4 regions of the Mesorhizobium oxytropidicola genome follow, and region 4 is predicted to be linked to each of the others. Evidence: riboswitches for the same ligand, from Rfam matches in the RefSeq annotation. Region 4 holds a riboswitch; each other region holds the start of a gene.
The links. A riboswitch is a leader RNA that binds a small molecule or an ion and turns the genes downstream of it on or off. The one in region 4 is predicted to bind cobalamin.
Positions count from the first base shown of each region.

Region 1: another riboswitch for cobalamin. It lies ahead of AC0V8S_RS02030 (aromatic ring-hydroxylating oxygenase subunit alpha); the one in region 4 lies ahead of AC0V8S_RS27315 (DUF1636 family protein).
Region 2: another riboswitch for cobalamin. It lies ahead of bluB (5,6-dimethylbenzimidazole synthase); the one in region 4 lies ahead of AC0V8S_RS27315 (DUF1636 family protein).
Region 3: another riboswitch for cobalamin. It lies ahead of AC0V8S_RS18475 (DUF1636 family protein); the one in region 4 lies ahead of AC0V8S_RS27315 (DUF1636 family protein).

Region 1 is NZ_CM149692.1:431,504-436,605, forward strand. It holds gene AC0V8S_RS02005 (ABC transporter ATP-binding protein) at 1-855, shown strand, start outside; one part of gene AC0V8S_RS02010 (IS630 family transposase) at 1,046-1,384, shown strand; one part of gene AC0V8S_RS02010 (IS630 family transposase) at 1,386-1,991, shown strand; gene AC0V8S_RS02015 (DUF680 domain-containing protein) at 2,004-2,243, opposite strand; gene AC0V8S_RS02020 (DUF680 domain-containing protein) at 2,315-2,524, opposite strand; gene AC0V8S_RS02025 (DUF680 domain-containing protein) at 2,598-2,795, opposite strand; cobalamin riboswitch at 3,287-3,487, shown strand; gene AC0V8S_RS02030 (aromatic ring-hydroxylating oxygenase subunit alpha) at 3,603-4,850, shown strand; gene AC0V8S_RS02035 (FAD-binding oxidoreductase) at 4,871-5,102, shown strand, end outside.
Region 2 is NZ_CM149692.1:6,024,271-6,029,372, reverse strand. It holds partial or broken gene AC0V8S_RS30370 (TetR/AcrR family transcriptional regulator) at 1-529, shown strand, start outside; gene AC0V8S_RS30365 (hypothetical protein) at 626-1,609, shown strand; partial or broken gene bluB (5,6-dimethylbenzimidazole synthase) at 1,765-2,274, opposite strand; cobalamin riboswitch at 2,395-2,574, opposite strand; gene AC0V8S_RS30355 (histone deacetylase family protein) at 2,696-3,622, shown strand; gene AC0V8S_RS30350 (exodeoxyribonuclease VII small subunit) at 3,626-3,877, shown strand; gene AC0V8S_RS30345 (DUF2277 domain-containing protein) at 3,976-4,242, shown strand; gene AC0V8S_RS30340 (pirin family protein) at 4,283-5,102, shown strand, end outside.
Region 3 is NZ_CM149692.1:3,703,875-3,708,976, reverse strand. It holds partial or broken gene AC0V8S_RS18490 (NuoB/complex I 20 kDa subunit family protein) at 1-413, opposite strand, end outside; gene AC0V8S_RS18485 (NADH-quinone oxidoreductase subunit A) at 404-769, opposite strand; gene AC0V8S_RS18480 (winged helix-turn-helix domain-containing protein) at 1,104-2,303, shown strand; cobalamin riboswitch at 2,333-2,536, shown strand; gene AC0V8S_RS18475 (DUF1636 family protein) at 2,577-3,005, shown strand; gene cobW (cobalamin biosynthesis protein CobW) at 3,008-4,045, shown strand; gene AC0V8S_RS18465 (cobaltochelatase subunit CobN) at 4,064-5,102, shown strand, end outside.
Region 4 is NZ_CM149692.1:5,431,286-5,436,387, forward strand. It holds partial or broken gene AC0V8S_RS27295 (phosphatidate cytidylyltransferase) at 1-203, shown strand, start outside; gene AC0V8S_RS27300 (FecCD family ABC transporter permease) at 229-1,278, opposite strand; partial or broken gene AC0V8S_RS27305 (ABC transporter substrate-binding protein) at 1,278-2,223, opposite strand; gene AC0V8S_RS27310 (ABC transporter ATP-binding protein) at 2,271-3,059, opposite strand; gene AC0V8S_RS27315 (DUF1636 family protein) at 3,056-3,523, opposite strand; cobalamin riboswitch at 3,546-3,751, opposite strand; gene AC0V8S_RS27320 (substrate-binding domain-containing protein) at 4,009-4,998, opposite strand; partial or broken gene AC0V8S_RS27325 (ABC transporter permease) at 5,070-5,102, opposite strand, start outside.

The DNA.
Region 1 (5,102 bases), 2.1 Mb from region 4:
TATCCGCACATGACGGTCTACGACAACATGGCGTTCTCGATGAAGATCGGCAAGGAGAACAAGGCCGAGATCGACCGGCGTGTGCGCCAGGCGGCGGAAATCCTGCAATTGACCAAATATCTCGACCGGCTGCCCAAGGCGATGTCGGGCGGGCAGCGCCAGCGCGTCGCCATCGGCCGCGCCATCGTGCGCAATCCGAAAGTGTTCCTGTTCGACGAGCCGCTGTCGAACCTTGACGCCGCCCTGCGCGTCGCCACCCGCATCGAGATCGCCAAGCTGAAGGAATCGATGCCCGCCACGACCATGATCTACGTCACCCACGACCAGGTCGAGGCGATGACACTGGCCGATCGCATCGTGGTGCTTAAGGATGGCCATATCGAACAGGTCGGCACGCCGATGGACCTCTACAAGAAGCCCGGCAATCTGTTCGTTGCCCAGTTCATCGGCTCGCCGGCCATGAACATCCTGCCGGCGACCATCGACAAGACCGGAAACCCGACTGTCGTCAGCCATGTTGGCGGGCGCAAGGCGACCGTGCCGATCTCGACGCCAGCCTCGGCCAAGGGTGCGGCGGTAAGCTTCGGCGTGCGGCCGGAAGACCTCATGGTCGCCACCGGCGCGGACTATCTGTTCGAGGGAACGGTCGACTATGTCGAGCAGCTCGGCGAGGTCCAGCTGGTCTATGTCGACATCGGCCGTGCCGACCTGCCGCTGGTGACCAAGCTGCCGGGCAATGTCGAGGTCAAGCGCGGTTCGACGCTGCGGCTGAGCGCCAATGCCGAAGACCTGCATATCTTCGATGCGGACGGACATTCCTTCGCGCTGCTAAAGCCGGAAGCAAAAGCGGCCTGAGGCCGCCAGTTCTGCTGGGTCGAGAGTCCTGCTGGGTCGAGGCGACACAAAAAGAGCGGCGGGCCAGGCCCGCCGCTCTTTTTTGGAATGTTGGCTTCGGCTGTTAGAGCGGTTCGCGTTTTGTCTGAATCGGGATTCCCAAGACTGAGCAAATCAGATTCGATGTTCTGACCGTTGGAGGTCGGGACAGATGGCCAAGCCTTATTCGATGGATTTGCGGGAACGGGCGTTGGCTCGCCTTGAAGAAGGCGAGACGAGCCGAGAGGTGGCCGCGGCACTGAAGGTGGCAGTTTCGAGCGTGATCAAGTGGGCGGCGCGCAAGCGTCGGCTGGGCAGTGCGGCACCCGGCAAGATGGGCGGTCATCGACCCTATCTGATTGACGGGGAGCATCGTGCCTTCGTCCTGAGCGAGGTCGAGCGGGATGCCAACATAACGCTTCATGAATTGACGGCCGCACTGGCTGACCGGGGTCTCATCATCCACCCTGCCAGCGTCGGTGGCTTCCTGCATCGCGAGGGCAAGAGTTTTAAAAAAAACCGTTCTGCCGGCTGAGCAACTCAAGCCAAAGCTGATGCGTCGGCGGACGCAATGGATGCGCTATCAGACCCGCATTGACCCAACGCGCCTGGTCTTCCTGGATGAAACGTGGGTCAAGACCAACATGGCGCCGTTGCGCGGCTGGGGTGTGCGCGGCAAGCGGCTGATGGCTCACGCGCCATATGGTCATTGGAAGACGATGACCTTCATCGCCGCACTGCGGCATGATCGGGTAGAGGCGCCTTGGGTCATTGACGGACCCATCAATGCGCAGGCCTTCCGTGTCTATGTCGAAACCGAACTCATCAAGACCCTGAAGCCGGGTGACATCGTCATTCTCGACAATCTCGGATCTCACAAGGGCCAAGCCGTCCGCGACATCGTCAGGGCCGCCGGTGCGCGGCTCTTCTTCCTGCCGCCTTACAGTCCAGATCTCAATCCAATCGAGAAGCTCTTCGCCAAGCTCAAGCACTGCATGCGACGTGCCGCCAAGCGAAGCATCCAGGCCGTACACAGCGCCATCGCCAGCACCCTCGACGTCGTCACCTCAAATGAATGTAACAACTACATCGAAAGCGCCGGATACAAGTCAACCTAAATGCGAACCGCTCTAGTGGTTGCCGAAGAGGTTCCGGTCGCTGCCCTGAGGCGCGGACTTCTGCGCGTCGCCCGACGAATTGAGCAGCTTGTAGACGGGCGAGCCGTTGCCGCGGATCGAAGCCGTACGCGAGTTGTCAACCGAGGTCGCCGCAGGCTGGTTGGCGGCATTGGAGCCATAATTGTCACTGCCGGCGAAGGCACTGCCGGAGATGGCCAGAACGGCGGCGGCGGCAAGGATGATCTTCTTCATTTCAAGTCTCCTGAATTTCTGGATTTCGCCGGGACAGCGGGTGTGCCCGCCGTCCCGCTGCGAACCGGTTGTTAGTTGTTGCCGAAAAGGTTGCGGTCAGCGCCCTGCTGAGCAGTCGCCTGAGTGGCGGGAGCCGACTTCTTGATCGAAGCGGTGTACGGACTGTCGTTCGAAGCAGCGGCAGCCTGGTTGGCGCCGGTGGAGCCATAGTTGTCGCTGCCGGCGAAAGCGCTGCCGGAGATGGCCAGAACGGCGGCGGCAGCAATGATGAACTTGTTCATGTTAGGTCTCCTGAATTTCTTGAGGTCGGCCGGAGCGGCGGGCGAAAAACCCGCCATTGGCCGGGATCGGCTGTTAGTTGTTGCCGAAGAGGTTGCGGTCAGCACCCTGAACAGGCGCCTGAGCAGCCGGTTCCGACTTCTTGGTCGAAGCGGTGTGCTGGCTGTCGACAGCCGCGGCTGCAGCGGCATTCGAACCATAGTGGTCGCTACCAGCGAAGGCGCTGCCGGAAATGGCCAGAAGGGCAGCGGCAGTGAGAACAATCTTTTTCATTTTGGGCACTCCAGTATTTTTCTGTCCGTCTAGCGGCGTGTCTTGGGATTAAAATCGCGTCGTTCGGACAGCCCCGATGTGGGAAAACCAGCCAGCCGTTTCCAATCACGAAGTTGTTCCGTGTGGACCAAGAATCCACCACTTGAAATTGTGCCAAGGCCTTCCTGGCCATATATTTTTGTATTTGATATCAAACTGTTAGGCAAACCAGCGCTGCGATCACCAACTGTATCGGAGCCTCAGCGTTCACACCGTCCTGCACGCACCGTCAACAGAAACGAACCGTTCGGTTCGATTTTAGAATCTGCTAATAGTTACTTTTCGATACCGTTAACCTTTTTAGCGCCCGTTCCGGGTCGATTCTGACAGCAGGTACAGCCGTGACCGCGACGATTTTCGTGACTGCCGCCTTGACCCGATCGTTTCGCATGCGTGTCGCGCCACATGGATGCGATGTCGCTTTCATGCCGATGTCGCAAACGCTGTCGTGATTAGATCAGGCCATCTCAGGTGCCGCTTCGTGACGACGGGGCGGAGAATTGGGAAGCCGGTCAAAGTCCGGCGCTGCCCCCGCAACGGTGGTGGAGTTCAAGTCGCAACGGGAGACCACTGGGCGAAAGCCTGGGAAGGTGTCGCGACCGTCCGCAAGGACACTCCAGAGCCCGGAAACCAGCCCGAGATAGTTGAACTCGACTGATCGCGGTGGGCGGTCAAGAGGCGGATGCTGCATATCCGGCGCGAGCCGGCGTGCGGTCGATCCTTCCTCAATCACCACCATAGTCAGTCCTTGAACGAAGAGGACAGGACATGGATGCGCGCAACGATATGCTGAGGCTCTTGAACAGCCGCAGAGAGGGTTTCTCACTCGAGCAGCCCTTCTACACGGATCCCGATTTCTTCAAGCTCGACATGGAGCTGATCTGGTATCGCGACTGGCTGTTCATCGGCCATGATTGCGAACTGCCGAAGCCCGGCAGTTTCATCACCGTGCAGATCGGCGACTATCCGGTCGTGCTGGTGCGCGATCAGCAGGGCAAGATCAATGCCTTCCACAATTCCTGCCGCCATCGCGGCAGCCGCGTCTGCAACACCGACAAGGGCATGGCCGCCAAACTGGTCTGTCCCTATCACCAGTGGACCTATGAGCTGGACGGAAGGTTGCTGTTTGCCCGCCAGATGGCCGATGGTTTCGACAAGAGCCAGTTCGGCCTGAAGCCGGTCGCCTGCGAAAGCGTGGCCGGCCACATCTTCATCTGCCTGGCCAAGGAGCCGGCGGACTTCGCGCCGATGCGGGCGATGATCGAACCCTATCTCAAGCCGCACCGCTTGAGCGAAGCAAAGATCGCCTTCGAGAGCACGATCGTCGAGAAGGGCAACTGGAAGCTCGTCTGGGAAAACAACCGCGAGTGCTACCATTGCGCGGGCAATCACCCGGAGCTGTGCAAGACCTTCCCGGAGGCCCCGACGGTGACCGGCGTGCAAGGCGCCGACAGCGATCCGGAGATGCTGGCGCACTGGGCCAAATGCGAGGCGGCCGGCCTGCCGAGCAAGTTCCGCATCGACCCGGCCGGGCAATACCGCGCCACAAGGGCGCCGCTATTGCGCGAGGCGGTCAGCTACACGATGAACGGCAAGCGGGCGGTGAAGAAGAACCTCTCCGACAGCGTCTCGGCCGACCGCATCGGCACGTTGATGCACTATCACTACCCGACGACCTGGAACCATATCCTCATCGACCATGCCGTCACCTTCCGCGTGCTGCCGATCAGCGCGACGGAAACGGCGGTGACGACCAAATGGCTGGTGCACAAGGATGCGGTCGAAGGTGTCGACTACGATCTTGCCGAGCTCACCCATGTCTGGACCGAGACCAACGACCAGGATCGCCGCATCGTCGAGGAGAACGCCTTCGGCATCCTGTCGCCGGCCTATGAGCCCGGCCCCTATTCCGAGTTGCACGAGGGCGGCGTGATCCAGTTTGTCGACTGGTATGCGCGCTTCATCGGCCCGCGCCTTGCCGACGACGGCAGGCCGGCGCTGCGCAGCGTTGCTTGAGAGGTTGAGGGATGAATGCGATGACGGATCTTGGCCTCTATCGCCATCTCGACCAGATGGCGCCCTGGAACGACAGGCTGCAGGTGCTGGAAGTGATCGGCGTCAGCGACGAGGCGCCCGACGTCAAGACCTTCACCTTCCGCTCCGACAACCAGACCTGGTTCCGCTACAAGCCGGGCCAGTTCGTGACGCTGGAACTGCCGACGCCGGACGGGCCGCTGATGCGCACCTATACGCTGTCGTCGTCACCGT
Region 2 (5,102 bases), 590 kb from region 4:
GGTTATGCTGAAGCGTCGATGGATGATTTCACCGCATCCGCCGGACTGACACGCGGCGCGCTCTATCACCACTTCGGCGACAAGAAGGGGCTGCTGGAGGCGGTTATCGCTGAAAATCGACGCGGAAATGGCGGCCCGGGTGAATGAGGTTGCGTCGAGAGCGCCGACCCGCTGGCAACACTTCGTCGACGAATGCACGACCTATATCGAAATGGCGCTAGAGCCAGAAATCCAGCGTATCATGTTCCGGGATGGTCCGGCCGTGCTGGGCGATCCGGCACAATGGCCGAATGCCAGCGCCTGCGTTGGCTCAATGACCGGTCATCTGACCGCGCTGCAGGGGGAAGGGGTGGTCGTCCCGGGCGTCGACCCCGAGACCGCGGCACGGCTGATCAACGGGGCGAGCAGCCAGGCAGCGCAGCGGATCGCCAATTCGAACGACCCCGAAGCGACGTCGAGAAAAGTGGTGGCGGCGTTCAAGCAACTGCTGGAAGGTCTGCTCAGAAAACCAGCTTCGCAACAGAACTGAAATCCCTGTCGGGCGCTCCGCTGGCCACTGCTTACGATTGACAATCTTCGGGGTGAGCGCATCCTCAGCAGCCATCTCTGAGGGGAGATTCGGAGCATGTGGGATTTCGATATCGGCAGGTCGGTGTCCATCATGATGCGGACCTGGCCTTTCATTGTCTTTCGCATGATCATCTATTTCGGCATCACGCTGGCCTATATCGTGGCGACCGGCGCCGGCGCCTCCGTCGGCTATGGCGTCGGCCATATCTCCACCGATCCCGATGGACCGATGTCCTTCGCCCTGTGGGGCGGGGTGGTCGGCTTCGGCATCGTCTCGATCGCCGTCTACTGGATCCGCGAATACATCCTCTACGTCGTCAAGGCCGGCCACATTGCCGTCATGGTCCATCTGATCGATGGCCGGGATGTTCCCGACGGCCAGAACCAGATCGCCTATGCCAGGCAGGTCGTGACGGAGCGTTTCGCCGAGGCCAACATCCTTTTCGTCGTCGACCAACTGGTCAAGGGCGCCATCCGCGCCATCACCGGACTGCTCGGCGGCATCGCCGCCTTCCTGCCCATTCCGGGCCTGAGCGGCCTTGTTTCCTTCATCAACACGGTGATCCGCCTGTCGCTCACCTATGTCGACGAGATTATCCTCGGCTACAACATCCGCATCAATTCGTCCTCGCCCTTCGAGACGGCGCGCCAAGGCGTCGTGCTCTACGCCCAGAACGGCAAGACCATGGTCAAGAACGCCGTCTGGCTGGCGGTCATCATGTGGGGCGTGTCGTTCGTCATCTTCCTGCTGATGCTGGCTCCGGCCGCCGCCATTCTGTTCCTGATGCCTGGGCAACTGGCCGGCTGGGCCTTCGTGCTGGCCATCGTCTTCGCCTGGGCCTTCAAGGCAGCGTTCATCGAGCCTTTCGCGATTGCTTGCCTGATGCAGGTCTATTTCAAGACTATCGCCGGCCAGGTGCCTGATCCGGCCTGGGACGCCCGGCTGGCCGAGGCGTCGTCGAAGTTCAGGGAGTTGAAGGACAAGGCACTGGCCTCCTTCGGCGGCTCGCGCTGGGGCACGGCCGGCGCAACGCGCTGATCGGCGGGCGCGCAGGCGACTGTGTTGAGGTGCGCCACAGCTGACTTGAGCGGTGCCTCGCCTTGCCCGCAAAAGGTCTCGCTCATGATCAGTTCGGGCAGCGGCAGCCGCCGGCCCCAGCCATGTGTCTCAAGGTCGGGTTTCGGCGCGAACTCGGAAACCCGGCCGACACAGAGATAGGCGATCGGCGTTACATGCTCGGGAATGGACAGCAGGCTTTTCAGCGCTTGCGGCTCGATGATGCTGACCCAGCCGACGCCGATGCCTTCGGCGCGCGCCGCCAGCCAGAAATTCTGCACCGCGCAGACCGTGCTGTAGAGATCCATTTCCGGATTGTGCCAACGCCCCAGTGGCGAGCCTTGCGATCGCTGGCGGTCGCAGGTGATGCAGACATTGAGGGCGCTTTCGCAGATGCCTTCGAGTTTGAGCTTGCGGTAGAGCGCCTGTCTTTCCGCCTCGATCGCCGGCAGTTCCTGTTCGCGCGCGGCCAGGAACAGGTCGCGCACCTCCGCCCGTCGCGCGACGTCGCGGATGACGATGAAATTCCACGGCTGCATGAAGCCGACCGATGGCGCATGGTGCGCGGCAAGCAGCAGCCGTGCCAGCACCTCGTCGTCGAGCCCTGTGGGCAGGAAATGGCTACGCACGTCGCGCCGCGTGAACATGGCGCGGTAGACGGCATCGCGCGCAACCTGGTCAAATCCGTCGCCCATAGGAGCGGTCATGGTTTCCGGCATCGCGTGTCCCCTTGCGATTGCAATCCATGTCCTCCGCCTGACCATGCGGATGACGATGCCTGCCAGGCCGGTCTTCTGGCTCGGGATCAACCCGCGTCCGGTGCCTTCCCGTCATCGACAGTGGCATTTACCGGCGCGGTCCCCCTCACAGCGTTGGGCACGCCACGGAATTCAACCGTGTTCCCGATTCTCCCGCTTACAGCGGGCACCAGGCAGTGTCTGCGACCTTACGCTGAAGCGCTGGCGGCGCCAATCCCCGCAGCGACGCCAATGGACGCAGGCGCGATTTTCCCCAGCGATCGAGCCGCAATGCATGGCCATCGCAGCGCCGGGGCACTAGATAGGGAGCATGACAACCCGTCTCTACACCCATCCGATCTTCCTCGAACACATCACCCCGCCCGGTCACCCCGAGCGGCCGGACCGCTTGCGCGCCATCGAGCGCGTGCTCGATGACGAGACCTTTGCTGCGCTTGATCGCGTCAAGGCGCCGGAGGGCGATGAAGCGACCATCCTCTACGCGCATCCCGCCGATTTCGTCGCCCGCGTGCGCGCCGCCATTCCCGAAGAGGGCCTTGCCCGTATCGATGCCGACACCACCGCGAGCCCAAAGAGCTGGCAAGCGGTGATCACCGCGATCGGCGCCGCCAACGCTGCCGTCGACGACGTCTTTGCCGGCCGCGCCGACAATGTCTTCGTCGCCGCCCGTCCGCCCGGCCACCATGCCGAGAAGACCACTGCGATGGGCTTCTGCTTCTTCAACACAGCGGCGATTGCCGCCCGCTATGCGCAGAAGAAGCATGGCGCCGAGCGCGTCGCTGTCGTCGACTGGGATGTCCATCACGGCAACGGCACGCAGGATATCTTCTGGGACGATCCTTCGGTGCTCTATTGCTCGACGCACCAGATGCCGCTCTATCCCGGCACCGGCGCGAAGAACGAGACCGGCGCCGGCAACATCGTCAACGCGCCTCTGGCGCCACAGACCGGCGGCGAGGTGTTTCGCGATGCCTTCCTGTCGCGGGTGCTGCCGGCGCTCGACAATTTCGCGCCCGATTTGATCATCATTTCGGCCGGTTTCGACGCGCATCACCGTGACCCGCTGGCCGAGATCAATCTGACCGAGGATGACTTCGACTGGGCGACCGGCCAGCTGATGCAGCGCGCCGCGCGCCACAGCGGCAACCGGCTCGTCAGCCTGCTCGAGGGCGGCTACGATCTGCAGGGACTGGCATTTTCGGTCGCCGCCCATGTCGGGCGACTGATGAAAGGATGAATGATGGCTGCTGAGACCAACGAAGACGTCAAGGCGATGAGCTTCGAGCAGGCACTCGACGCACTGGAAAAGATCGTCGATGATCTGGAGCGTGGCGACGTGCCGCTCGACCAGTCGATCAAGATCTATGAGCGCGGCGAGGCGCTGAAGGCGCATTGCGATCGGCTGCTGAAGGCCGCCGAGGACAAGGTCGAGAAGATCAGGCTGTCGCGCGACGGCAAGCCGGTCGGAACCGAGCCGCTCGACGCGGAATGAGGCGCAAGCCGTTCACCGAGTTTTGGACATCATCGTGTTTGAGGATAGAGTTCGTCGCCGTTGATATGGCGCCTTGGACAAGAGGAGATACGGAAGCGATGTGCAGAAACATCAAGACCCTGTTCAATTTTGATCCCCCGGCAACCAATGACGAAGTGCGCGACGCGGCCCTTCAGTTCGTCCGCAAGCTGAGCGGAACGACACGCCCGTCGAAACAGAACCAGCATGCGTTCGACCACGCCGTCGAGGCCATCGCGGCATCGGCGCGCGAACTTCTCGATTCACTCGAAACCCATCAGCATCCGCGCAATCGCGAAGAGGTGGCGGCCAAACTGCGGGCAAAGGCGGCGATCCGCTTTGCCTGATGCGGCCAAAGCGGTCCACGACCGCTGACAAGGAGAGTTCATGAGCTTCTTTCCCGGGAAAGACCCTGAAGCCGGCGACGCCTTCACCAGCGACCAGATCGAGCTGATGGTCATCCCGAACGCCAAGGACATTAGCGGCTTCGAGGTCCGTCGCGCTTTGCCGACCGCCAAGAGGCGGCTGGTCGGGCCCTTCATTTTTTTCGATCGGATGGGCCCGGCGATCCTGCGCGGCGGCCAGGCGATGGATGTCCGTCCGCATCCGCATATCGGCCTGTCGACGGTGACCTATCTGTTCGACGGCAAGATCAGGCATCGCGATTCGCTCGGCACGGAAATGGTGATCCAGCCCGGCGACGTTAACCTGATGACCGCCGGCCGTGGCATCGTCCACTCCGAACGCACGCCCGAGGAGTTGCGCGGCGCGCCGATGTCGATCTCCGGCCTGCAGACATGGCTGGCGCTGCCCGACGGCAAGGAGGAAGTGGCGCCGGTGTTCGAGAACACCGCGGCCTTGCGGCTCCCCGAAATCGACGCCGAAGGCGTCCGCAGCCGCATCGTCATCGGCGATTTCCAGGGGCTGCGCTCCCCGGTGCGGGCCGATACCGAGACGCTCTATGCCGATCTCAGGCTGACGCCTGGCGCCAGCGTGAAAATCCCGGCGGATGCCGAAGAGCGCGCTATCTACACGCTCGAAGGCGAGGTTTCGATTTCAGGCGACGTCTTTCCGGCCGAGCGACTGCTGGTGTTCCGGCCCGGTGACGAGATCGTCATATCGTCGCAAACCGGTGCGCATTTCATGCTGTTCGGCGGCGCCTCGCTCGGTTCGAAGCGCTACATCTGGTGGAATTTCGTATCCTCGT
Region 3 (5,102 bases), 1.7 Mb from region 4:
GCGCAGGAGCCCATCGAGATGACGTAGCGCGGCTCCGGCATCTGGTCGTAGACCTTGCGCAGCGCCGGCGCCATCTTGTTGGTCAGCGTGCCGGCGACGATCATGATGTCGGACTGGCGCGGCGACGCGCGCGGCGCGACGCCGAAGCGCTCCGAGTCGTAGCGCGGCATCGAGGTGTGGATCATCTCGACGGCGCAGCACGCCAGACCGAAGGTCATGAACATCAGCGAGCCCGAGCGCGCCCAAGTGATCAGCGCCTCGGTCGAGGTGACCAGAAAACCCTTGTCGGCAAGCTCATTGTTGATTTCGAGGAAGAAGGGATCGTCCTCCCCCACCGGCCTGCCGGTGTTGGGATCGATGATACCCTTCGGCTTCGGCGCGACGAGGGTGCCTGAACTGTCGTTCAATCCCATTCCAGCGCTCCTTTTTTCCATTCATAGGCAAAGCCGATGGTCAGCACTGCCAAAAACACCATCATCGACCAGAAGCCGAGCATGCCGATCTTCGAGAAGGAGACGGCCCAGGGAAACAGGAAGGCCACTTCGAGATCGAAGATGATGAACAGGATCGACACCAGGTAGAAGCGGATGTCGAATTTCATGCGGGCATCGTCGAACGAGTTGAAACCGCACTCGTAGGCGGAAAGCTTTTCCGGATCGGGATTGCGGTAGGCCAGCAGGAACGGTGCGGCCAGCAGCGCCAGGCCGACGACCAGCGCCACGCCGATGAACAGGACGATGGGCAGGTACGAACTGAGGAGTGCGTTCATGCAGCGGCTTTCCGTTGGCGCCAATCCACTTTGATTACAGCACCGGACCTTAATGCGGAAGCGTGACAGATTAACCGCTGAACCGTTTTAAGGGGCCTATGCTGCAACGCGGCGAGGGTTAGCGCAGCACTTCCAGCGAAGCAAGTCAAACCTTGTTCAAAACGCGGACCTGGACGCCATATCCGGAGAAACTGGTCCGATCCGCTCCTGTTTGATTTCCTTCGCTTTTCACTCCACTTTTCTCTCCTGACAGGGTTGCCGCCAAAACCCTGCTAGCATGGGCCGGAATCACCCATCGGACCCTCGACCTGGACGCCCTTAGAGTGACAGCTGCATGAAGGAAAAGATCTCGCTTGCCACCGCCCGGCGCATCGCGCTCGCCGCTCAAGGATTTCTCGACCCTCGCCCTGGCGGTACGCCCGACCGCCGCCACTTCGCCCGCGTGCTCTCGCGCACCGGCCTGCTGCAGATCGATTCCGTCAGCGCGGTGGTGCGCGCTCATTATATGCCGCTCTATTCGCGGCTCGGCCCCTACCCGCTCGCTCTGCTCGACAATGCCGCCGTGACGCGCAAGCGCACGGTCTTCGAATACTGGGCGCACGAGGCTTCCTTCCTGCCGGTCGAGACCTACCCGCTGATGCGCTGGCGCATGCAGCGCGCCGAGCAAGGCGACGAGATGTATCTGGGCCTGGCCAAATGGGGCCGCGAGCACGCCGCCTATATAGAAGAGATCTACCGCGCGGTCGCCGAACGCGGCCCGATCGCCGCCTCGGCGCTGGAAGGCCAGAAAGGTTCGGGCGGCTGGTGGGGCTGGAGCCATGCCAAGCATGCCTTCGAATGGCTGTTCTGGGCCGGGCGCATCACCACGGCGCATCGCCGCGGCTTCGAGCGCTTCTATGATTTGCCCGAACGCGTGCTGCCGCCGGCGATCCTCGACCTGCCGGTGCCATCAGCCGAGGACGCGCATCGCGAATTGCTGCGCATTTCCGCCCGCGCCCATGGCGTGGCGACATCAAGCGATTTGCGCGACTATTTCCGCCTGTCGCCGGCCGACATGAAGGGGCGTTTGGAGGAACTGGTCGAGACTGGCGAACTGGTGCCGGTGCGGGTCGAAGGCTGGGACAAGCCGGCTTACCTCCATAAGGATGCCCGTTTGCCCCGCAAAATCGAGGCGCGCGCCTTGCTGGCGCCGTTCGACCCTGTGGTGTTCGAACGATCGCGCTCGGAGCGGCTGTTCGATTTCCACTACCGCATCGAGATCTATACGCCAGCTGAGAAGCGCCAATACGGCTATTACGTCCTGCCCTTCCTGCTCGGCGACCGGATCGTGGCGCGTGTCGACCTCAAGGCCGACCGGCCGGCCAGTGTCCTGCGCGTCCATGCCGCCTACTCCGAGCCTGGCGCACCGCCAGAAACCGCCGCGCAACTGTTCGAGGAATTGAAACAGATGCAGGGCTGGCTTGGGCTCGAACGCATGGCAGTGACGCCAGCCGGCGGTCTGGGCCCGGCGCTGGCCGACATAGCCATGTCGTAGCCGCGCGTTGACACCACTGCCCACAAAAGCCTAAATCCGGTCCAGATGGTCCCTTGCCCGCAACGGCAGGGGCTAAGAGGGAATGCGGTGCGGGACAAAATCCCAAATCCGCGGCTGTCCCCGCAACTGTAAGCGAAGAGCCAAGGCCGAAAGCCACTGGGATGTTCCCGGGAAGGCGGCACCCAAGGCGATGACCCGCGAGCCAGGAGACCTGCCGTCTGCGACAAGAGAATCCGATCGCCCGGCGGGTTTCCGGGCAAGGAGCCCGGCTTTTTGGACCAGAACAGCAGTTTTTCGGCTGGCACAGCGGACAATTCGTCCGCCGACGGCGGTGCCTTGGCCGGCGTCACCGTCATCGTCTGCGCTTCCTGCCGTGACGAAACCGGCTCAGATGCTCATCCCCGCGCCGGCGAACTGCTGGCTGATGACACGCGCCGTGCAGCGTCTGACGACCATATCCGCGTGCGCACGGTCGAATGCCTCGGCAATTGCAAGCGCCGCCTCAGTGCGGCGATCCTGCGCGACGGCTGCTGGAGCTATGTGTTCGGCGACCTGACCGCGACCAGCGGCGCCGACCTCGTCACCGGCGCAAAGCTCTTCGCCACCTCGACGGACGGCCTCATTCCATGGCGCGGCCGGCCTGATTCCCTCAAGCGCGGCCTCGTTGCCCGCATTCCACCTCTCGACCTGTTGAAGGATTGATCATGAGCGCTTCCGTCTCCCGCGTCCCCTGCACCGTCGTCACCGGCTTCCTCGGCGCCGGCAAGACGACGCTGGTCCGCCATCTCCTGGAAAACGCCGGCGGCAAGCGCATTGCCATCATCGTCAACGAGTTCGGCGACATCGGTATCGACGGCGAGATTTTGAAGGGCTGCGGCATCGACACCTGCCCGGAGGAAAACATCGTCGAACTGGCCAATGGCTGCATCTGCTGCACCGTCGCCGACGATTTCGTGCCGGCGCTCGATCAAATCCTGTCGCTGACGCCGAAAGTCGACCACATCCTGATCGAAACCTCAGGCCTCGCTCTGCCCAAGCCACTGGTCCAGGCTTTTCAGTGGCCGACGGTGAAGAGCCGCGTGACGGTCGACGGCGTCATCGCCGTGGTCGATGGTCCCGCACTTGCCGAAGGCCGCGTCGCCAACGATATGGACGCGCTGCAGGCGCAGCGCGCGCAGGATGACAGCCTCGACCATGACGACCCGGTCGAGGAAGTGTTCGAGGATCAGATCGCTTGCGCCGATTTGATCATCCTGTCGAAGAGCGACCTGATGGATGCCGCCGGCTCGGCCCGCGCCAACGCCATCATTGGCGAACATTCCGCCCGTGCCGTGAAGATCGTGCCGACAGCACACGGCAAGGTCGATCCTTCCGTACTGCTCGGACTCGGTCTCGCCGTCGAGGACGACATCGAAAACCGCAAATCCCATCATGACGGCGCCTTCGACCATGAGCATGACGACTTCGACACCTTCATCGTCGACATTGCCTCGATCGCCAATCCGGACGAGTTGGCAAAGCGCGTCGCCACCGCCGCCGAACAGGAAAACGTGTTGCGCGTGAAAGGCTTCGTCGAGGTCGGCGGCAAGCCGATGCGGCTCCTGCTGCAGGCCGTCGGCCCGCGCGTCAACCACTACTACGATCGCGCCTGGACCGCCGAGGACGACCGACGCTCGCGCCTCGTCGTGATCGGCCTGAAGGGGCTGAACCGCCCGGCGATCGAGCGTATACTCGCCGGCTGATTTCAGACACGGGCCGCGATGCATATCCTCACCACGACCTCCGCCTCGCTCGACGATCTCGCCGAGCCGGTCGATCTGCGGCAGACGCCGGCGGATATCGTGGCCTTGTCCTTCACCGACAGCGACCTCGCCGGCCTGGCGGCCGCGTGGAAGGCCAACGCCGGCCGGTTGCCCTCGATGAGGCTGGCCGCTCTGCGCGACCTGCGCCATCCCATGTCCGTCGACCTCTGGATCGACAGCGTCGCCCGCCATGCCAAGATCATCCTGGTGCGCATCCTCGGCGGCTACGACTGGTGGCGCTATGGCTGCGACCAGCTGGCCACGATCGCCCGCGAACGCGGCATAAAGCTCGCGCTGCTGCCAGGTGAGAGCCATGACGAGGACCTCAGGCTGATCGAAGCCTCGACGCTGCCGCGCCAGGAATTGGATAGCCTGCTCGGCTATTTCCGCGAGGGCGGTCTGGCGAATATGAATGCGCTGGTGCAGAGGCTGGCCAGTTTGGCTGGACGGGATACTGCCGTTGTGGAGCCGGTGGCAGTGCCAAAGGCCGGCTACTACGAGCCAAGCCGCGGCGTCTTCCCCTCCCCCTCGAGGGGAGGGTCCGGCCGCAGGCCGGGGGTGGGGTCCTCTCCGAAACGCGCCGACTCAAAAGAAACGCCACACCCGGTCGTACCGACCCCACCCGGCCCTGCGGGCCACCCTCCCCTCGAGGGGGAGGGAAACGCCGCTCCCGTCATTCCCATCCTGTTCTACCGCTCGATGCTGCTCGCCGCCGATGTCGCACCGATCGACGCCCTTTTTGAAACACTGCGCCAGCGCGGCATGCTCCCGGTCCCCATCTTCGTCTCCAGCCTGAAAGACCCGATCTCCCTCGCCTTCGTCGAAACTGCACTGGCCGCACTTAAACCCGCCGCCATCATCACCGCGACCGCCTTCGCCTCCGGTGCTGAGCCCGGCGTCGAAACCCTGTTCGACCGCGCCGGCGTGCCGGTCTTCCAGGTCATCGTCGCCACCACCCGCCGCGACGTCTGGGAAAACAACCAGCGCGGCCTGGCGC
Region 4 (5,102 bases):
TGCAGGCGGCTTGTGTCGCCTTCGTCGCCTGTTCGATGGGTTTTCTAGGCGGGTTGGTCGCCTCGGCCATCAAGCGCGACCAGGGCGTCAAGGACTGGGGCCATCTCATCGAAGGCCATGGCGGCATGATGGACCGTACCGACAGCCTGATCTTCGCCGCCCCGATCTTCTTTCACATCGTGCGCTATTTCTGGACGGTCTGAACCGGCAAGCTCTGGCCTAGCGCGCTCAGAGCCGGTTTCGCACGACCAGCGTGACGACGAAGAAGGCACCGAGCGAGCTGGTGATGATGCCGATGGGCAGTTCCTGCGGCGGCAGCAGGGTTCGCGCCAGAAGGTCGCTGGCCAGCAACAGCACCGCGCCGAACAACGCGCAGCTGGCGATCAGGCGCAGATGCAAGGGACCGGCCAGCGGCCGCGACAGATGCGGGATCATCAATCCGACAAAGCCGATGACACCGGCGACCGAGACGAGAATTGCCGTCGAAAAGGCGGCAACGAGAAACGTCGTCCTGCGCATCCGCGCCACCGGCACGCCAAGGCTTTCTGCGGCACTTTCACCGGCCAGGAAGGCATCCAGCCTGCGGTGGTTCCACAGCCCGTAAACCGCAATAGCGCCGGCTCCCAAGGCGCCCAGCCAGACATTGTCCCAGCGCGCCAGACCGAGCCCGCCCATCGTCCAGAACAGCACCGAATGGGCGGCGCGCTGGTCGCCGGCAAAGACCAGATAGTTGGTCAGGGCGGTGAACAGGAAGGAGACGGCAAGGCCGGCGAGGATCAGCCGTTCCGGCCCCTGCCCCCGCACCCGCGCGACCAGCAGCAGGACAATGCCGGCGGCCAGTATACCGCCGGTGAAGGCGGCGACCGGCAAGGTCCAGATGCCAAAACTGTCGCCGAACACGGTGATGACGGAAACCGCACCGGCAGCGGCTCCCACCGACAGACCGAACAGGAAGGGATCGGCAAGATCGTTACGGGTCACCGTCTGCAGCAAGGCGCCTGTTATGCCGAGGCCGCCGCCGACACAGACCGCCAGGATGGTGCGCGGCAGCCTGAGATCGACGACGATCTTGCCGACCGGGCCCGACACCTGGTGCCCGTTCAGCCCGACGGCATGGCCGAGCGAGGCGATGACGTCGGTCAGCGGGATCAGTGTCGATCCATAGGCGATCGACATGAGCACGAGGGCGACGACCGCCACCGCGCCCGCTGCCATGGCCAGCGCAAATCCCTTGTGCCCTGAAAGCGCGCCGGATTTATGCCCCGGGGCAAGAAGCATCAGAACGCTTCCGGATGCATCGCCTTGGCGATCTTGGCGATCGCCTCGATGTTTGCCGGTCCGGGCGTCAGTTCAGCATAGCGGAGCGCCACGAAGCGCTCGTTCTTGACCGCGTCCGTCTCTTTCATGGCCGGATGCGCTTTGAGGAAATCGAGCAGTTTCTTGTAGCCGCCGCCATCCTGGTAATCGAGCAGGATAAGGAATTGCGGATTGCGCGACGCCACCGTTTCCCAGTCAGTATTGCCCCAGCTGGTGTCCATGTCGGCCATGATGTTGTCGCCGCCCGCGGCAGTGATCATGGCGCTAGGAATAGCGAATTTTCCGGCGGTGAACGGCTTGTCCTCGCCTGAGTCATAGAGGAACACCCGCGTCCCCTTGGCATTGCCGACCTTGGCGGTGATATCGGCCAACTGCGCCTTCCAGCTGGAGACGGCTTTTCCGCGTCCGCCTCCTTGCCGAAGATCTTGCCGAGCTTTTCGACGTCGCCATAGAGCAGGTCCATCGAGGCGGCGGGGCGGTTCTTGTCGAGATGGACGCAGCTTTCGGTCAGCACCAGCGTCTTGATGCCGTGCGGGGCGAGCGTGTCGGGCGTCACGTCGCCGCCCGGCTTCATGCCATAGTACCAGCCGGCGAAGAAGAAATCGGGCTCGACGGCGACCAGGTTTTCGAGCGTCGGGTATTTTGGCGCCAGTTCCGGGATGGACCCCTGCTCGGCCTTGAATTCGGGGCCGACCTTGTACCATCCGGTGATGCCGGTAGGCCGACGATCGATGGCTGCAACTTCAGTGCGAAGGCCATCTCGGCCATGTTGAGATCGTGGATGACGGCGCGCTTGGGCGGCGCGTCGAAGGTCAGAGGCTTGCCGCAGCTGTCGACGGTGACCGGGAAGGCGAAGGCCGTCGAGGCCAGCAGCGAGAAGACAAGCGACAAGACGAGACGTTTCACGGATTTTGCTCCTTGATTGAACAGTATCGGATGAAGGATAGGTTTGATCAGGACAGCGGCGCGGCACGGTTCGGAACATCGAAGACCGTGAGTTCGCGGTCCTCGGTGGGATGGCGCAGGCGAAACACGTCGACGCCGAAAATCTCGCGGATCAGCTGTTGGGTCAGCGCTTCGCGCGGTGCAGCCAGCGCATGCAGCCGCGCTTCGTGCATCACCGCGACCCTGGTGGCGAAGGGTGCCACCAACGCCAGATCGTGCAGCACCGCGATCACCGTCATGCCGAAGCCGGCCACGAGTTCGAGAAGCTCGCCGCGGGCGCGCGGGTCGAGATGGTTGGTCGGCTCGTCGAGGAACAGCACTTTCGGTTGCTGTGCGATGGCGCGCGCAAGCTGGGCGCGCTGGCGTTCGCCGCCCGACAGCGAGCCGATGCTGCGGCCAAGCAGCGGCAACAGGCCGGTTCGGCCCAGCGCGTCGACGACAATGTGGCGTTCCTCGCTCTTGCGCCTCAGGCCCGCATGCGGAACGCGGCCGAGTTCGACATAGTCGATCACCGCCAGCCTCGGGTCTGGCTGGTCGGTCTGGCCGACGACGGCGATGTGAAGCGCGCGCTCGGCGGTCGAGATCCTGTCCAGGTGGCGCCCGCCAAGCTTCACCTCGCCCGCAGTTGGCCTGAGCATGCCCGACAGCATGCGCAGCAGCGTGGTCTTGCCGGCGCCATTGGGGCCGATAATGGCAACGCGATCGCCTGATGCCACCGACAGGCTGACGGCGTGGACCAGGTCGCGGCCATTCGCCATCGCGCAGAGGTCGTGCGCTTCGAGAAGCGGCATTGTCATCGGCTGTCACCCGCAAACTTGGCCGGGCCGGGGATACGGGCCAGCGTCTTGCCCGCCAGTCGCGGCGGACGTTGTCCGGAATTGCACCAGCCGTCAGCGAGCGAGGCGTATAGCCTTGCAAATCGCACGAGATCACCGGCGTCGGCCTCGGCGTCGATGGAGCCGAAAAGATAGGAAGCCTTGCCCGGCGCCTGGAAGGCCACCGTCAGCGGCCGCGCGCAGCCCGCCATGCACTCGACGCCTTCGATCGTGAAGCCATGCGCCACGGCGGGTTCATGATGGGCCGAGAGCCGGGAGCGCAAATCGGCGCACAGGCTTTCGCCCGACCTGATGCCGGTCGGGACGTCACGGCAAAGCGTGCACACGATGATGCGATGATCGATGGAGCCGTCCAACTTTCCGTCACTTTCCAAAACTGGCGACGGAAGGATGTTGGCGAGCCGGCCGACAAGACCGACGTCCACGTTTCCTCCCGGCACACCCCGTCCGGTCAACTCAGTGATGGCAGGTCTCCTGGCTCGCGGGTCTCGGCGCAATCCTGCCTTCCCAGCCTTGCCGGCCAGTGGCATTTCGGATCTTGCTCACCGCTTACAGTTGCGGGGGCAGCCACGGTCTCGACCTTTGAGGGTCTCACCGTGTTCCCTTTTCACCCCTTGCCTTTCGGCGCGGGGACCATCACCGGGCAATCGTAGTTTTGCCCCGGACGCATCGCAACGATTCTTTTCGACCGAGCCTGTCACCATCGTGGCACCAGCAGCCTGCGACCTCGTCAGAGAAGGCGCATACAACATCTCCGTCTGTTATGTAATAACAGAACTGTTAAAGACATATCCTCTGCCGCTGTCAATCCCTTGCCACCACCCTTCGAGTGCCGGAGAAGGTTGCGAACGTAGACAGGGCGGGTTCGCGTGAACCCGCCCTGGATCGGATGGTCTACAGGCAGACGGGCTTACTTCCCCGCCAGCGCCTTCGCATTCTCAGCCGTGATCGCGGTGGTCTCCACCGTTACCGTCGCGTCCACCGAAGTGGCGCAGTCGAGCAGTATCTTCTTCGACATCTCGATCGCTTCCTTCGCACCCGTCGGATAGGTGAAGGTCGCCGCCCAGTCGCCCTTGGCGACGGCCTCGATGCCGCCGGCCGGGCCTGGCAGGCCGTCGGTGCCGATGATCTTGACCTGCTTGCCAGCTCCCTTGGCGGCAAGCAACGCGCCGGCCGCCATCATGTCGTTCGAGGCGTAGAGCACCTTGATATCGGGATGCGCCTGGAGCATGGCCGAGAAGGCGGTCTGGGCTTTGTCCGGCACCCAGTCGGCGGCCTGCTCGGCCACGACCTGGATCTTGGCATTCTCCTTGACGCCGTCCTTGAAGCCGTTCAACCGCTCCACTGCCGGCGTCGAGCTCGGCAAGCCTTCCAGCACCGCCGCCTCGCCGCCGTCCGGCAGCAAGGTCTTGGCGGTGTATTTTCCGGCTTCGAGCGCGATCTTGTAATTGTCGCCGCCGATGAAGGCAGTGTAGTCCTTGCCGGGATCGCCGACCGTCTTGCGGTCGAGTTCGATGACAGGGATGCCGGCATCCATGGCGCGCTTCACTGCCGGCGTCAGCGGTGCCGCCTCGAAGGGCGAGATCAGCAGCAGATCGACTTTCTGGGTGATGAAGTTGTCGACCTGCGAGGTCTGCGTGTTGACGTTCCCGGCGCCGTCGGCGATCTGCAGCGTAAAGCCCGGCACCGCCTTGGCGGCCGCCGTCAGCTCGTCATTGACGTGCTGGCGATAGGGCTCGGCATTATTGGCCTGCGAAAAGCCGATGATGAACTGGCCGTCCTTGGCGCAGGCCTTGACCAACGGTTCGGCAGCCTGGGCGGCTCCCGCGATGCATAGGCCGGCGCCTGCCAGAAGCACGGCATGAAGCGTGCGCCTCGTTCCTTTTCTCATGGTCTTCATACTCACTCTCCTCCTTGTCGGGCCGGGGGGCCAGATCTTGGTTTGACTTCGACTTTTGTGCCGTCTTCCTCCTAACGACCCAAACCCTCGCGGCGGCGAACGAG